3 regions of the Nocardia sp. 852002-20019_SCH5090214 genome follow, and region 2 is predicted to be linked to each of the others. Evidence: riboswitches for the same ligand, from Rfam matches in the RefSeq annotation. Region 2 holds a riboswitch; each other region holds the start of a gene.
What was found. A riboswitch is a leader RNA that binds a small molecule or an ion and turns the genes downstream of it on or off. The one in region 2 is predicted to bind S-adenosylmethionine.
Positions count from the first base shown of each region.

Region 1 (5,541 bases), on a different contig from region 2:
GGGACGGCCGGGCCAAGGCCGAGACTCTCGCCGATGAGGCGTTCAAGCGGCTGCAGGAGCAGGGCGGGCACTGAGTGCCGCCGGCGACCCGTGCCGCCGGGCCGCCGGGCATCCCTACCGAGCGAGGGCGCTCGCGGGCGTATGCGTCCCGCGGGCGCCCTCGCCGATTCGGCAGCCGTGTCGGCAGGCCGCCGGCTCGAGCGCTACTTGCCCTGGAACTTCGGCTTGCGCTTCTCGAAGACGGCCTGGATCGCCTCGGTCAGATCCTCCGAGGGCAGGAAGGCCGCGTTCCACGCCGACACGTACCGCAGCCCGTCGGCCACCTTGCCGGCCTTGGGCTGATCGAGCACGTCCTTGATGCCCTGCACGACCAGCGGCGGGTTCGCGGCGATCTCCTCCGCCAGCGTGTGCGCGGCGGCCAGTACCGCCTCCTGGTCGGGGTAGACGTCGTTGATCAGGCCGATCTTCTCCGCGCGCGCGGCGTCGATGTCCTTGCCGGTGTAGGCGAGCTCGCGCACATGGCCCTCGCCGATGATGCCCGGCAACCGGTGCAGCGACCCGATGTCGGCGACGATGGCGACCTTGGCCTCGCGCAGGCTGAAGCTGGCCTCCGCGCTGGCCAGGCGGATATCCGCGGCGGCGATCAGATCGAGTCCGCCGCCCACGCACCAGCCGGAGATCGCGGCGATCACGGGTTTGCGGCAGTCGGCGACCGCGGTCACCGAGGCCTGCATGCGCCGGATCTCGTAGAGGAAATCGGTGCGCGGTGCGGCCAGGGCCTTCTCGGCCAGCAGCGGACCGAAGGTCGGGCTCATCGCGGGCAGATCGAGACCGTAGGAGAAGTGCTTACCGGAACCGGTGAGCACGATCGCGCGGATCTCCGGATCGGCGTCCAGCTCGCCGAAGATCAGCGGCAACTCACTCCAGAAATCCGGGCCCATGGCATTGCCCTTGCCGGGTCCGGTCAGCGTCACTCGCGCGACGTGACCGGTGCGCTCGACGTCGAAAGCCTTCCAATCACTCATTCGTACAGCGTATCGGGGCAGTTCGGCGGCACCGGGACAGCGGTCGGGATTGCGGGAGAGCGGGCAGGACGTAGGTTGGAAGCGTGAGCAGTTCCCAGCGACCCGACGCCGAGCTGGCCGATCTCGAACCCGAGCGACTCCGACCTCAGCACGACGGCATCACCGCAGCGCAGTACCGAGCCGCCATGCGCCACTACCCCGCAGGAGTGACGATTGTCACCCTGAGCCGGCCGGAACGCCCGGTGGGATTCACCGCCACCTCCTTCGCCTCGCTGTCGCTGGATCCGCCGTTGATCTCGTTCAACATCGCGCACACCTCCTCGTCCATCGACGCGATGACCGAGGCCGATTCGGTCGTCGTGCACTTCCTCGGCGAACATCAACAGCATCTGGCACAGCGGTTTTCGCGTGCCGCCGAACAGCGTTTCGCCGACCCGGAGTTGTGGTCGACGCTCGACACGGGCGAGCCGGTGCTGCACGGCACCCCGATCTGGGTGCGCGCCACGGTGCACCGGCTGATCCCGATCGGCGACCACACCCTGGTCGTCGGACTGGTCACCCGCGTACACGACGACACCGGCGGCGAACCGATGCGCAACCCGCTGCTGTACTACAACGGCACCTATCATCGCCCGGCCGGATTGGACTGAGCCACAAGCTGTTTCACGCATGTCGCGATTGCGGCGCGGCGCGGCGCACCTTCTCGCCGGATGCCGGCGCTTGACAATGCCCGGCGAATTCTGCCAATCTCGGCTCAGGTCACGAGTACCAGCGTCAAGCCCCGGCTAGCTGGTCGGCAACCCTCCTCCGCGGTGGGGTGCTCCGGGTGACGACCTGGCCGCTGCTCGATCGAGCACGGCAAGCGCGGACTCCGATCACCCTCCACATCCGGAGTCCCTGAACAAAGGGATCGTCCCGATGCGTACTGCTGTCTCGACAATTGCCGCCGCCACCGCCGAAACGGTTGTCCCGGAACAGGTTTGCTCTCACCGAGGCTGCGCCTCCCGCTCCGGCGCCGCCTGCACCTGCTCGGCGCCGGACTGCGCCGGCAATGCCACCCGTTCCTGCCGCACCGGTGAACCGATCGCGCGCGTCTCCGGGTGCGATCTACGAGTTCCGTTGGTACAGGGCGGTTTCCGTACCTACGCGAACTTCGACTACGCCGCCAGCGCGCCCGCCCTGGCCCAGGTCACCGACCGTGTGAACGAGCTGCTCCCCTCTTACGCCAGCGTGCACCGCGGCGCCGGATACGCCTCCCGCATCAGCACCGACTGCTACGAGGCGGCACGGGTTTCGGTCGCCCGGGCGGTGAACTGCGCCGACGACCAGGTCGTGGTGTTCACCCGCAACACCACCGACTCCTTGAATCTGCTGGCCTGCTGCGTTCCCGGCGACACCGTGGTGCTCGATATCGAGCACCACGCGAACTTCCTGCCCTGGACGCGCCGCGGCCGCCGGGTGGTCCCCGCCGCCGAGACGATCGCGGAGACGCTGCACCGGATCGAGGCCGAGCTGTGCGCCGAACCGGCTGCGCTGCTTGCGATTACGGGGGCGTCGAATGTGACCGGCGAGGTGCTGCCGCTGGCGGAACCGACCGCACTCGCCCATCGCCACGGCGCCCGCATCCTGGTCGATGCAGCGCAGCTGGCCCCGCACCGCCGAATCGACCTGCAGGCGTTCGCGGAATCCGGCGGAACCGGCATCGACTATCTGGCCTTCTCCGGGCACAAGCTGTACGCGCCCTTCGGCGCCGGTGTGCTGGTGGGTCGGCGGGACTGGCTGGACGCGGCCCCGCCATATCTGGCGGGCGGCGGAGCGGTCACCGCCGTCACCACCGAACAGGCGCACTGGGCGCCCGCACCGCAGCGGCACGAGGCGGGATCACCGAACGTCTTGGGCGCGGCGGCCGTCGCGGCGGCCTGCGAAACGTTGAGCGCCCTCGACGAACAAGCCGTGGTCGAGCACGAACACCACCTGATTCGCCGCCTGCGCGACGGACTGGAAACCGTTGCGGGAGTGCGGCAATTGCGAATCTTCTCCGACAGCGCCGACAGTGTGGGCATCGTGGCGTTCACCGTCGACGGGTTCGAGCCCGGCCGCGTCGCGGCGTATCTGTCGGCCGAATTCGGCATCGGCGTCCGCGACGGGCGATTCTGCGCTCATCCACTGTTGCAGCGGCTGGGCGTCGACGGCGCGGTGCGCGCAAGCGTCGGCCTGGGCACGTCGGTCGCGGATGTCGATCGACTGCTCGAGGCGCTGCGTCGATTGGTTCGAGACGGCGCTGCGTGGAACTACACGTATGCGGGCGGACAGTGGTCGCCTCTGCCGGAGACCCGGCCGGGTTTGACCGAGGCGGCGCACGGCGCGGCGCCGTGCACCCTCTGATCCAGCGCGATCCGATTCACGGCACCAGGTAGCGGGCGGCCAATTCCTCGATCAGCGGATCGCCGTCGGGAACGGACTCGATGGCCTCGAGGTCCTTCTCGATCGCGATCTGGCGCGGGTCGTCCTGCTCGGGGTCCGGCGCGCCGTCCTCGTTCAATTGGCGCAGCATCTTCTCGCGCACCCGAGCCTTCAGTGAATCAGCGATTTCCTGGGTCATACTTCCAGCATGCCCGCCTAGACCGGGGCCAACCAGGTACCCCAGGGGGTGTTGCGGGCGACGGTGAACACCACGAGCAGCCCGATCAACCACCATTGCGCCTGGCCACGAAGGGTAAAGGGAAAGGCGGTGTCGGCTCTGCCGTGCCAGCGGCCCAGGGCCCACCGTCCCCACCACAATGCGAGGGTGAGCAGCAGCGGAAGCACGAAGACATTGCTGTGCAGCGCGTCGAGCACCCGGCCTTCGGTGAGATTGTGCACAGCACGCAATCCACCGCATCCCGGGCACCACCATCCGGTCAGCGCATAGAACGGACAGATCCCGTACGCCCCCTGGCTGTGCGGATCGCGGAAGTGCAGCACCGTAGCCGCGGCGACCACCGCACCGGCCGCCAGCAGCGGCCCGCCCTGAGTGCGCCATCCGGTGCGCGGCACCGACCGTTCGCCGGGCAGCTCGCGCGCGATATCCACAGTGTTCACGGTAATCGGCGGCACGGGTGAGCCGCCAGCCGTCGCCCCACCGCCGGATGTCGGTTCAGGCCGGTTGGGCGAATCGCAGGATGTTGCCGAACGGGTCGGTCACGGCGAAACCCCGGCCGCCGGGGCCGTCGTCCGGGCGCCCGGGTTTGGCGTACCGGTATTCCGCCGCGGCCAACTCGGATTGCCAGGCGTCGATATCGTCCACAGCGATCCACACCACCGATCCCGGCGTGCCGTCGCCGTGATGCTCACTGAGATGCAGCCGGGCCGCCGCGCGCGAAACCTGCGCGTACAGCGGGAAATTCGCGCCGAACCGATGCTCCCAGTCCACGGTGAAACCCAGGAAGTCCAGGTAGAACTCGTAGGCCAGGCCGACGTCGTAGATCCGCAATACCGGTATCGGAGCGGCGAATCCGATCGCGTCGCTGTGCATGGCCCGATCGTCACATATTCACCGGGCCCGCGTCGTGACCGGCGCGGTGAGGGAACCGGCGAGCATGTCGATGACCTGGTCCCAGGCCTCGCGGTCGTCGGCGGCGATCCGGCCCGCCTCGACGGCCCGTTCGTGGTCGGCCAGCAGCGCGAACAGCACCGTGGTGAGACTGCGCAGCCGGCGATGCCGCAGGCGCGGCGGCAGGTCCGAGAGCGCGCGGTCCAGCCCACCCACGATCACCCGCACCGAGGTCCGTTCGGCGCTGTCCAGATTGGCCGCGTCCGACACCGCCGGATGGGTGCGGATCTGTTCGAGAAACCTTGCGTAATAGGAACTCTCGTTCCGCGCTCCCAGTTCGAACATGGGGATGACCAGCGCGTCGAGCAGCGTGTGCACATCGTCGCCGGTCGCGGTCGGCCGCTGCGCCAGCAACTCCAGCCGGCGCACCTCCAGGGTCGCCAGCCGCTGCTCCACCACGGCCTCGACGAGTCCGTCGCGCGAGCCGAAGTGATAGGGGATCGCCGAGTTGTTGCGCTGCCCGGCCGCGGCGGCGATATCGCGCAGCGGGACCAGATATCCCCGCTCGGCGATCAACCGTTCCCCCGCCATCATCAACCGCTCCCGGGCACTTACTGCTTCCACCCTGAGTACGATACGTCCTACCAGCGAATTGAGCACTAGTCCTTGACAGTTAAGAACTAATTCTTAACACTGCGAGGACACCCAACGAGAGGACTAGCGATGATCCTGGACAAATTCCGACTCGACGGCCGGGTCGCCGTCGTCACCGGCGCCGGCCGCGGTATCGGCGCCGCCACCGCCCTCGCCCTGGCCGAGGCGGGCGCCGATGTGGCGATCGCCGCGCGCACCCAGTCACAACTGGACGCGGTCGCCGAGCAGATCCGCGCGACGGGCCGGCGCGCCCTCGCCGTGGCCTGCGATCTGTCGGACCTCGACGCCGTGACGGCACTGGCCGACGCCGCCGCCACCGAGTTCGGCCGC
Region 1 covers NZ_LZMK01000193.1:20,097-25,637, reverse strand. The annotation lists gene ppa (inorganic diphosphatase) at 1-74, shown strand, start outside; gene A5780_RS15550 (crotonase/enoyl-CoA hydratase family protein) at 204-1,025, opposite strand; gene A5780_RS15545 (flavin reductase family protein) at 1,211-1,675, shown strand; SAM riboswitch class IV at 1,783-1,896, shown strand; gene A5780_RS15540 (aminotransferase class V-fold PLP-dependent enzyme) at 1,944-3,410, shown strand; gene A5780_RS15535 (hypothetical protein) at 3,427-3,615, opposite strand; gene A5780_RS15530 (DUF2752 domain-containing protein) at 3,645-4,097, opposite strand; gene A5780_RS15525 (glyoxalase superfamily protein) at 4,162-4,539, opposite strand; gene A5780_RS15520 (TetR/AcrR family transcriptional regulator) at 4,558-5,181, opposite strand; gene A5780_RS15515 (SDR family oxidoreductase) at 5,281-5,541, shown strand, end outside.
Region 1: another riboswitch for S-adenosylmethionine. It lies ahead of A5780_RS15540 (aminotransferase class V-fold PLP-dependent enzyme); the one in region 2 lies ahead of A5780_RS04070 (rhodanese-like domain-containing protein).

Region 2 (5,541 bases):
GACCGAGCGTGAGATTCCGTACCTGGTCCTGACCAACAATTCCATCCGCACCCCGCGCGATCTGCAGGCCCGCCTGCGCCGGATCGGGCTGGACATTCCGGCGTCCTCGATCTGGACCTCGGCAACCGCGACGGCCACCTTCCTGAACGAGCAGCGTCCCGGCGGGACGGCATACGTGGTGGGCGAATCGGGATTGACGACCGCCCTGCACGAGATCGGCTACGTGCTGACCGACAGCGATCCTGATTACGTCGTCCTCGGTGAGACGCGAACCTATTCGTTCGAGGCGATCACCACCGCGATCCGGCTGGTCGAACGCGGCGCCCGGTTCATCGCCACCAATCCCGACCCCACCGGGCCCTCCCGTGAGGGCGTGCTGCCCGCGACCGGTTCCGTGGCCGCGCTGATCACCCGGGCGACCGGGCGCGACCCGTACTACGTGGGGAAACCGAATCCGCTGATGATGCGCTCGGCGCTGCGGCAGATCGGCGCGCATTCGCAGTCGGCGGTGATGATCGGTGACCGGATGGACACCGATGTGATCGCCGGACTCGAGGCGGGCATGCGCACGGTCCTGGTGACCTCGGGGATCTCCACCCGGGCGTCGATGGAACAGTTCCCGTACCGGCCGACGCTGGTGATCGATTCGGTGGCCGATCTCGTGGGCCGCACCGAGAATCCGTTCGCGGCCTGAGCGGGAAAGTCGGGCCGGCGCACCGGAGGTCCGCCGGCACGGTACTTTCCGGCGCAGGAACCCATCAGTCCGGACTTCCGCCGCGCTCCCCGGCTTCCAGCGCCTCCAGCGCGGCCGACAGATCACCCAGCGCATCCACCACTTCGGCGAAACGCTGCGAACCCAATTGTCGCGCAAGCTGTTTCGCCATGACAGCATGCTTCGGGGTGATCCGGCGGACGGCAGCGTAGCCCGCATCGGTGATCGCCACCAGCTTCGCGCGGCGATGCGACGGATTCGGCCGGTATTCGGCCAATCCCTTGCCCACCAGTAGATCCGCGATGCGCTGCACGCTCTGGCGGGTGATACCCATCTCCCGCGCGATCCCCGATACCGGCAGCGGTTCGTGCAGCACCGCACCCAGCACCTGCCACCAGGCCGCGGTGATCTCCGCCGGTTTCGCCAATTCCTCTGCGATCGTGAGGAATTGGCCGTTCAGCTTGAAGGTCGTGATCGCCGCCGCGGAGAACAGTTCGGCGTCACCGCGGCTCATGCCGGCTCGACCGCCGCGGCCTGCAGGGCGAAGAACCCGCTCGGATCCCGGTCCGCGTAGAGCCGATACCACGCATCCAGGACGGCCGGCTCGAACAGATCCAGCCGCGCGAAGATGTGGCGTGCGAAGTCGATCGGTGCGATGCCGCTCGCGGTGATCAGATCGCCGTCGGTCACCGCCGGCTCGTCCACATAGTGGTGCGCTCCCGAATATCCGGTCGAGGCGAGATTGTCCGCCGCGTTGCCGGTGTGCGGACGAGCATCGAGCAGGCCCTGTTTCGCCAGGCCGTAGGTCGCACCGCAGATCGCCGCGACCGGTACGCCGGCCTTCAGGAAGTCCTCTGCAGCCTGGGCGAACCGCGCCAGCTGCCCGTCCTCCCAGATGTCGGCGCCGGGCAGGATCAGCATCGCGCTGTCGGCCGGGGAGAGCTGGTCCAGAGTGAGATCGGGAACCACGCGCAACCCGCCCATCGAGGTGACCGGCGCGGAGGTGGCGCCGACCGTGCGAATCTGCCGGCTTCCCGGCTCGCGCTGCATCAACGGGCGATTGATGCCGGCCGTCACGTAGCTCGGCTCCCAATCCGCGAACGTGTCGTACACCGCCACATGAACCGTCTGAGTCATGACAGTATGCTGTCATGATTGACAGCATACTGTCAACGCCCGGCGGTCAGCTCAGCGCCTGCTCCAGATCACCGAGCAGATCCTCCACATCCTCGAGACCGATCGAAATGCGCAGCACCCCGTCGGTGAGTCCCACCGCCGCACGGCCTTCCGGACCCATCGCACGATGCGTGGTGGTCGCCGGATGCGTGACCAGGGTCTTGGCGTCGCCGAGGTTGTTGGAGATGTCGACGATGCGCAGCCGGTTCAGCACCTCGAAGGCCCGCTTCTTGCCCTCGTCGGGGCCCGCGGCGAGTTCGAAGGTCACCACGGTGCCGCCGCCGGACATCTGCGCGGTCGCCAGCTCGTGCTGCGGATGCGAGGCGAGGAACGGGTACTTCGTCCAGGCCACGCCCGGATGCTGTTCCAGGAACTCGGCGACGGCCAGCGCGGACTGCGTCGACTGACGCACCCGCAGCGGCATCGTCTCCAGTCCCTTCAGCAGGGTCCAGGCGTTGAACGGACTCAGCGCCGGGCCGGTGTGGCGCATCAGATTCTTGACCGGCCCGTTGATGTAGTCGCTCGTGCCGAGGATCGCACCGCCGAGGACGCGACCCTGTCCGTCGATGTGCTTGGTGCCCGAGTAGACCACCACATCGGCGCCGAGGTCGAGACTGCGCTGCAGCAGCGGCGTCGCGAACACGTTGTCCAGCACGACCTTCGCGCCGGCGGCATGGGCCAGTTCGCTCACCCGCCGCACGTCGACGAGGGTCTGCATCGGATTCGAGGGAGTTTCGAAGAACACCGCGGCCGTCGGCTGCGAGAGCGCCTGCTCCCACTGGTCGAGATCCTCACCGTCGACGAAGACGGTCTCCACGCCCCAGCGCGGCAGGATCTCGTTGCACACCACGAAACAGGAACCGAACAGGCTGCGCGCGGCCACCAGCCGGTCTCCCTGCCCGAGCAGCGCGGCCAGCGCGGTGAACACCGCGGACATGCCGCTGGCGGTGGCGAAGCACGCCTCGGCGCCCTCGAGCAGCCGCATCCGCTCCTCGAACATCGCGACCGTCGGATTGCCGTAGCGCGAATAGACGAAATGCTCGATATCGCCGGTGAAGGCCGCTTCGGCCGCCTCGGCGCTCTCGTAGACGAATCCGGACGACAGATACAGCGCCTCGGAGGTCTCCTCGAACCCGGAGCGGCGCAGCCCGCCGCGCACGCCCAGGGTCGCCGGTCCCACCCCCTCGGGCAGCGGCCGATCGAATGCACCGCCGGTGATCATGACTGCCTCCACGAAAAGAATTGCCGCACAACAGATCCGCTCACGACTGCCGCCACGGCAGGCCGAGTGCGCGCCAACCGGTGCCGCCGCGATGCCCCTCGGCATCCAGCGGACCCTCGAAACCCTCGAGCACGTTGTAGGAGGGCGCGAAACCGGCCGCCGTCGCCGCCGTGGCCGCACCGATCGAACGCTGCCCGGACCGGCACAGGAAGATCACCGGGGCATCGCTGTCGCCCGCGCGATCGGCCAGCACCTGCTTCAACTGCTCCACGAATACGGGGTTGGGTGCGCCGGTGCCGTCGACCCATTCGATGAGGGCGGTCGGCCGCTCGATCGAGGTGGTGTCGGGCACTCCGACGAACCGCCATTCGGCCTCGGTGCGCACATCCACCAGCACCGCATCCGGATTGTCGCGCAACAACTCCCACGCCTGCCCGGGCGTGATGTCACCGGCGTAGCTCACTTGTCGAACCTCCTACGGAATCCGCACTTGCCGCGTCCGGTCGGACCGCGGCCAGGTCGTCACCCGGAGCACCCCACCGCGGAGGAGGGTTGCCGACCAGCGAGCCGGGGCTTACCGCTGGTACTCATGACCTGAACCGAGAATGCCTGGTCACAGGCCCGATTGTCAAACATGGACAGCGGCGGCTCAGGGGTTGACGCACACCAGCCAGGTGCCGTTCTCGCGACTGAAATTCCAGTTCGCCGCGGACTGGCGACCGTCGATCCGGCTGGTCACCGACGCCGTCGCGCGGTCGCCGTCGATGTGCACCGCGTCGACTCCGGCGATCTCCACCTTCTTGCCCGCCGAGTCGGCGCCCAGCGGCGACTTCTTCTCGTCGAACCCGGTGCATTCGGTGGTCTTGCGCCGGTCGGCGTCGGAATCGCTTCTCGCCGTGGCGAAGTTGCGCGCCGCGATGGCGACCCGATCCGGATCTGTGAGATTGTTCTCAGCCGGGCGGGTGATTCCGAGGATGACGACGGCGAGCACCGCCAGGACGGCGATGGCCGCGGCGATCAGGAACGGCTTCGCCGACCGCGTCGTGTCGCGCTGATCGATCGAGGTAGCCGGATCATTCATGCCCTGCATCATCCCCGGCGGGTCCAAGTGTCGAAGATCACGCCCGCATTTTCGCGCGGATACCGGGAATAGCGGCGGTGTGTGCCACCGATAGAATCACCAGAACTCCGGCCACATCCGGTGCACGGATCGGGAGAGCTCCGCGCGGCAACGAGGCAGCATCGGCGGAGCAGTCGGGCAGGCGCCCGGCCCGCACGTCAACTTAGCCTAAGCTAAGAAGGACGGCTGACAAGACGAGAGTTTTCGACCAAAGGGTGCGCGTAGAAATGACCGAACACGCTGGAACGAATAGCGGCGCGGGCGACCGCCCCCTGCGCATCGCGATCGTCGGTGCCGGACCGGCCGGAATCTACGCCGCCGACGCGCTGATGAAGTCCGACGTGGAGGCGAGTATCGACCTCTACGAGCGCATGCCGGCCCCGTTCGGTCTGATCCGCTACGGCGTCGCACCCGACCACCCGCGCATCAAGGGCATCATCACCGCGCTGCACAAGGTGCTCGACAAGCCGCAGGTCCGCCTGCTCGGCAATATCGACTACGGCAGCGACATCGACCTCGAGGACCTGCGCCGCTTCTACGACGCGGTGATCTTCTCCACCGGCGCCAACGCCGACCGCGCCCTGGGCGTCCCGGGTATCGAACTGGACGGCAGCTACGGCGCCGCCGACTTCGTGTCCTGGTACGACGGCCACCCGGACGTGCCGCGCACCTGGCCGCTCGACGCGGAGAAGGTCGCCGTCCTGGGTGTGGGCAATGTGGCGCTCGACGTGGCCCGCGTGCTCGCCAAGACCGGTGAGGAACTGCTGCCCACCGAGATTCCGCCGAACGTCTACGAGGGCCTGCGCAACAACAAGGCCGTCGAGGTGCACGTCTTCGGCCGCCGCGGTCCCGCCCAGGCCAAGTTCACCCCGCTGGAACTGCGCGAACTCGATCACTCGCCGAATATCGAGGTGATCGTCGATCCCGAGGACATCGACTACGACGAGGGCTCGGAAGCCGCGCGCCGCCACTCCAAGCAGGTCGACATGGTCTGCAACACCCTCGAGCAGTGGGCCATTCGCGACGTCGGCGACCGCCCGCACAAGCTGTTCCTGCACTTCTTCGAATCCCCGGCCGAACTGATCGGCGAGGACGGCAAGGTGGTCGGCCTGCGCACCGAGCGCACCACCCTCGACGGCACCGGCAACGTCAAGGGCACCGGAACCTACAAGGACTGGGACGTCCAGGCCGTGTACCGCGCCGTCGGCTACCTGTCGCAGAACATCCCGCAGCTGCCGTTCGACGACCAGGCCGGCACCGTGCCGAACGAGGCCGGTCGCGTGCTCCTCGACGAGGGCGCCGACGGCACCG
Region 2 covers NZ_LZMK01000030.1:31,886-37,426, reverse strand. The annotation lists gene A5780_RS04090 (HAD-IIA family hydrolase) at 1-694, shown strand, start outside; gene A5780_RS04085 (MarR family winged helix-turn-helix transcriptional regulator) at 759-1,226, opposite strand; gene A5780_RS04080 (type 1 glutamine amidotransferase family protein) at 1,223-1,849, opposite strand; gene A5780_RS04075 (O-succinylhomoserine sulfhydrylase) at 1,896-3,110, opposite strand; gene A5780_RS04070 (rhodanese-like domain-containing protein) at 3,151-3,573, opposite strand; SAM riboswitch class IV at 3,592-3,705, opposite strand; gene A5780_RS04065 (hypothetical protein) at 3,760-4,191, opposite strand; gene A5780_RS04060 (FAD-dependent oxidoreductase) at 4,458-5,541, shown strand, end outside.

Region 3 (5,541 bases), on a different contig from region 2:
GCGGGCCTCGGCGGCTACACGGCGCCCGGGAATCCCAGCTGCCGCCACGCCTCGTACACCGCGACCGCCGCGGCGTTGGACAGGTTCATCGACCGGCGACCGGGCAGCATCGGGATGCGCAGCTGATCGGTGATATGCGGGTCGGCCAGGACGTCGGCCGGCAACCCGGTCGGTTCCGGACCGAACAGCAGGACGTCTCCGGCCCGGTAGGAGATATCGGTGTTGTGCGTGGTGGCGTGCGTGGTGAAGGCGAAGACGCGCTCGGGACGCAGGGATTTCCATGCGGCGGAGAGGTTTTCGTGCACGGTGACCACCGCGAGATCGTGGTAGTCCAGTCCGGCGCGGCGCAGCTTCGGCTCCGACAGATCGAATCCGAGCGGCTCGATCAGATGCAGTTCGCATCCCGTGCCGGCCGCCAAACGGATCGCATTGCCCGTATTCGGTGGGATACGCGGTTCGAAGAACACCAGCTTGAGCACACCGAGACGGTACCCGTCCCGGATAAGTGGTACGCCTCGCAGCCCGGCCTCTGTTACCGTGATCGGCGGCCGTATGGCGACGGCCGATCCGTTTCGACGATGCCGCGATCGCCTCGGTATCGATGAGCTCCCGGGAGGTGGATCGATGACTGTGCGTGAGGCCGCCGTGCGCGCAGGTGCCGGACACCTTCCCCAGGGCCCCTTCCGCGCGTCGGCCTGATCTCGTCCGCGATTGCGCCGAGCGCCCGCTCGCGCAGCCGCGTCGACTCATCACCCGATCGATACGAAACGGATTCGTAGCATTGACTATTCGAACCTGGATCACGCGCGCCGAAACCGCCGCCGACATCCCCGCCGTCCACGCGGTCACTACCGCCGCATTCGACCGGCCCGACGAGGCCGACCTCGTCGAGGCGCTACGCGCCGACCCGGCCTGGATCGACGGCCTGTCGATCGTGGCGACCGGACCGGACGACGCAGTCGTCGGCTATGCGCTGCTGACTCGTTGTCATATCGGCGATATCCCGGCGCTGTGCCTGGGACCGTGCGCCGTACTGCCCGAGTATCAAGGCACCGGTGCCGGGGCGGCGGCCGTTCGTGCCGCACTGCGGGCCGCTGCCGACCGCGGCGAGCATTTCGTCACAGTGCTCGGCCACCCCGAGTACTACCCGCGGTTCGGTTTCCGGCGGGCAAGCCGATACGGCATCGATCTGAGCATCGATGTCCCCGATGACGCGCTGATGGCCCTCGCACTCGACGCGGACCATCCGCTCCCGGCGGGCCGTATCCGCTACGCCGCACCGTTCGGCGTCTGATCGCAGCTCGGTCGCGGCGGCCGCATCCGGTGGCCGTCGTGACCGGGCCCGCCCCCGCTCCCGGGGGCGGCACGACCGGACATGCGAGAATCGCAGCCGTGACCGACGTGCCGACCACCCACCCACAGCATTCCAGCCCGGCGAGCCGCTTCTTCCAGGTTCATCTGCCGATGTTGCTGGTCGTGGTGGTGCTGCTGGTCGCGGTGGTCTTCGTGGCCCAGGACCGGTGGCGGCGCGGCGCGTTCTTCATCGGCGGGGCGACCCTGCTGGCGGCGGTGTTCCGGTTGTGCCTGCCGACGGCCCGGGTGGGGCTGCTGGCGGTGCGCAGCCGCCCGTTCGACATCGGCGCCTACACCGTGCTGGGCGGCGCGATCATCGTGCTGGCGGTCACCATCAGCAGCCTCGGCGTCGGCTGAACTCAGGACGCGCGGGCGTCCTGCGCGGCGCGCGCCAACTCCATCGTCTGCTCCAGCAATTTGCCGATCGCCTCGGTCTCGGTGAGGAAACCGTCGTGGCCGTCGCGCGAATGCACGACTTCCAGGCCCTTGCAGCCGGGCAGGAGATCGGCCAGTTCCTGCTGAGTCCGCAACGGATACAACCGGTCCGAGTCCACGCCGCCGACCACGCAGGGCACCGGGGTGGCGGCCAGCGCGGCCTCGATACCGCCGCGTCCGCGCCCGACGTCGTGCCGGTTCATGGCCTCGGTCAGCAGCACGTAGGTGGCCGCGTCGAACCGCGCGACCAGCTTGTCGGCCTGATGTTCCAGATAACTCTGCACCGCGTAACGGCCACCGTCCCAAGGGTTTTCGTCACCCTGGGCGGTGTTGGCGAACCGATGGTCGAGTTCGAATTCGGTGCGGTAGGTCAGATGCGCGATCCGGCGCGCGATGCCCAGCCCGGCCTGCGGGCGGCGGCCGGTGTCGTGATAATTGCCGTCCTGCCAGTCCGGATCCGAGGTGATCGCGGCGATCTGGGTGGTCTGGGTGCCGATCTGATCCGCGGTGGCGCGGGCGCCGACCGCCAGCACCAGGGCCGCGTCGACGCGATCGGGATAGCCGACCATCCATTCCAGCACTCGCATGCCGCCCATCGAACCGCCGACCACCGCGGCGATGCGGGAGATGCCGAGCAGGTCCAGCAGCACCACTTCGGCGCTCACCTGGTCACGAATCGAAATCTCCGGAAACCGTGCGCCCCAAGGCTTTCCGTCGGGCGCGAGGGACGAGGGGCCGGTGCTGCCCTGGCAACCACCCAGAACGTTGGTCGCGATCACGCACCAGCGATCGGTGTCCAATGCGGCGCCCGGTCCGACCAGTCCGTCCCACCAGCCCGGAAGGGCATGCAGTTCGTCGGGCTGTCCGCAGACGTGCGAATCTCCGGTCAATGCGTGCTCGACCAGCACCACGTTGTCCAGGCCGGGGGCCAGTTCGCCCCAGCGCTGCACGGCCAGTTCGACACCGGGGACGACCGCCCCGTTCTCGACGCGGACATCGCCGATGCCGATGATGCCCACCGTGCCGTCCGCGGGTGGTAGCAGTGTCGTTGCGCCCGGGCGTGACGTGCTCGATTCGATACTCACGGTCACCGTGCCGTCACCACGTCGAGCCGTGCCAGGCCGTCTACTCCCGTGCCGTCGAGTCCCAGGATTTGCATCGGCCCGCGGACCTGCCGGAACACGGCGCCGGAGGCCGCCGGGTCGGCGCACGGCGAGAGCGCACGCGTGGTCGAGGCGGTACGGAGGGCTGGGGCACACACATCCCCGATGGTAGCGATACGCCTGCGCCGCTCCGCCGCCTCCACGCACTTGTCGACGATGGGCACGGTGGACTCACTCACTTGTTGCTCCTGACAGTCGCGCTTGCCCTCGGCTTTCGAGAGCCCGGTCAATCACCCGGAGCACCCCACCGCAACTGGAGGGTTGCCGGCCAGCGAGCCGGGGCTTGGCGCTGGCACTCATGACCTGCCGTGGATGGTAACAATCGGTCACGGCGGGGGCGAGGGTTGGGCTCGCCCGATTCGAGGCGGATGTTCGCGGTGTATGTCCGTTTCCCTGGCGACCGGACATCGGGCCGGTGTGACGTGGGTAGCTCGCAATGGGACCGCCCCTGTCAGTGAGACCCAGCGCACCAGTACGCTTGTCTTGTTTAGCACCAGGCGTCTCGTGGACAACGCGGGGCGTATACGTTGTCTGTTGAACAGCTGGGGTCCGCTCACAAGCGTGCTCGCCTGGCCGTGCAATGGGAGCACACCTTCCTTAGGAGGACACGAAGATCCATGTCCAAGATCAAGGTTGAAGGGACCGTCGTCGAACTCGACGGCGACGAGATGACCCGGATCATCTGGCAGTTCATCAAGGACAAGCTGATCCATCCGTACCTCGATGTGAACCTCGAGTACTACGACCTCGGCATCGAAACTCGCGACAAGACCGATGACCAGGTGACCGTTGACGCGGCCAACGCCATCAAGAAACACGGCGTCGGCGTCAAATGCGCCACCATCACCCCCGACGAGGCACGTGTCGAGGAATTCGGTCTCAAGAAGATGTGGCGTTCGCCGAACGGCACGATTCGTAACATCCTCGGCGGCACCATTTTCCGCGCGCCGATCATCATCTCCAACGTTCCGCGCCTGGTGCCCGGCTGGACCAAGCCGATCATCATCGGCCGTCACGCCTTCGGTGACCAGTACCGCGCCACCGACTTCAAGGTGCATCAGGCCGGCACCGTCACGATTCAGTTCACCCCGGAGGACGGCTCCGAGCCGATCGTCCACGAAGTGGTGAAGATGCCCGAGGACGGCGGCGTCGTCATGGGTATGTACAACTTCAAGAAGTCGATCGAGGACTTCGCGCGGGCGTCGCTGAACTACGGCCTGCAGCAGAACTACCCGGTCTACATGTCGACGAAGAACACCATCCTGAAGGCCTACGACGGCATGTTCAAGGACACCTTCCAGGAGATCTTCGAGACCGAGTTCAAGGAAGAGTTCGAGGCCGCCGGACTGACCTACGAGCACCGGCTGATCGACGATATGGTCGCCTCCGCGCTCAAGTGGGAAGGCGGCTACGTCTGGGCCTGCAAGAACTACGACGGCGACGTGCAGTCCGACACCGTGGCGCAGGGCTTCGGCTCGCTGGGCCTGATGACCTCGGTGCTGCTCACCCCGGACGGCCGCACCTGTGAGGCCGAGGCCGCGCACGGCACGGTGACCCGCCACTTCCGGCAGCACCAGCAGGGCAAGCCCACCTCCACGAACCCGATCGCCTCGATCTTCGCGTGGACGCGGGGTCTGGCGCATCGCGGCAAGCTGGACAACACCCCCGAGGTCATCGGCTTCGCGCAGACCCTCGAGGACGTCGTGATCAAGACCGTCGAGAGCGGCCAGATGACCAAGGATCTGGCGCTGCTGGTCGGCGGCAACCAGGGCTACCTGACCACCGAGGAATTCCTCGGTGTGCTCGACGCCAACCTGGCGCGCGAACTGAGCTGAACGCTCACGACCGGCCGGAATCCGGCGCGGCCGGTAGACATATCCGGGCACCCGCCCCCACCGATCCCGGTGGCCGCGGGTGCCCGAATTGCTTTCCGCACCCGATCGCGCGGCGTGTGAGGTATCCGACAGCGCGCCGGGCGCGGCCTCCGATGCGGCGAGAGCCGTTGTCCCGCAACGATTTCGATGCTCCTCGGACGGCGCCGGCGAGCGGAAGCCGGTTCCGGTGAGTCGAATCACCCCGGCCGCCGGTATCACCGCGACGGCCGCGCGTGTTGGCCACACCCGTGGCCGACTCAGCTCACGTGCGTACCGCACCTCCCGTCGACTTCCCCTCGGCGCCGTGTGCGAGTGACGCGTCGTCCCGTGCGGCGCTCGGCTCGGCGCCGGAGACTTCCGTCCGCACCGGATGGCATGTTCCGGCGATGCTCGCGCTGGCGCTCGGCGGTTTCGGGATCGGCACCACCGAATTCGTCACCATGGGACTGCTGCCCGACATCGCCGCGGATCTGCATGTTTCCGAGCCCACCGGCGGACATGCCGTCTCGGCGTACGCGCTGGGCGTGGTGGTCGGCGCGCCCGTGATCGCGGCACTGTGCGCCCGCATGCCGCGTAAGCGCCTGCTGATCGGCTTGATGATCGCGTTCACCGTCGGAAATATCGCCTCGGTGCTGGCCCCGGCGTTCCCGGCGTTGGTCGCCGCGCGTTTCGTCGCCGGTCTGCCGCACGGCGCCTACTTCGGTGTCGCCTCGCTG
Region 3 covers NZ_LZMK01000286.1:803-6,343, forward strand. The annotation lists gene A5780_RS22455 (tRNA (cytidine(34)-2'-O)-methyltransferase) at 15-479, opposite strand; gene A5780_RS22460 (GNAT family N-acetyltransferase) at 782-1,294, shown strand; gene A5780_RS22465 (DUF3017 domain-containing protein) at 1,465-1,710, shown strand; gene A5780_RS22470 (homoserine O-acetyltransferase) at 1,713-2,873, opposite strand; gene A5780_RS22475 (hypothetical protein) at 2,876-3,130, opposite strand; SAM riboswitch class IV at 3,144-3,255, opposite strand; gene A5780_RS22480 (NADP-dependent isocitrate dehydrogenase) at 3,569-4,786, shown strand; gene A5780_RS22485 (MFS transporter) at 5,092-5,541, shown strand, end outside.
Region 3: another riboswitch for S-adenosylmethionine. It lies ahead of A5780_RS22475 (hypothetical protein); the one in region 2 lies ahead of A5780_RS04070 (rhodanese-like domain-containing protein).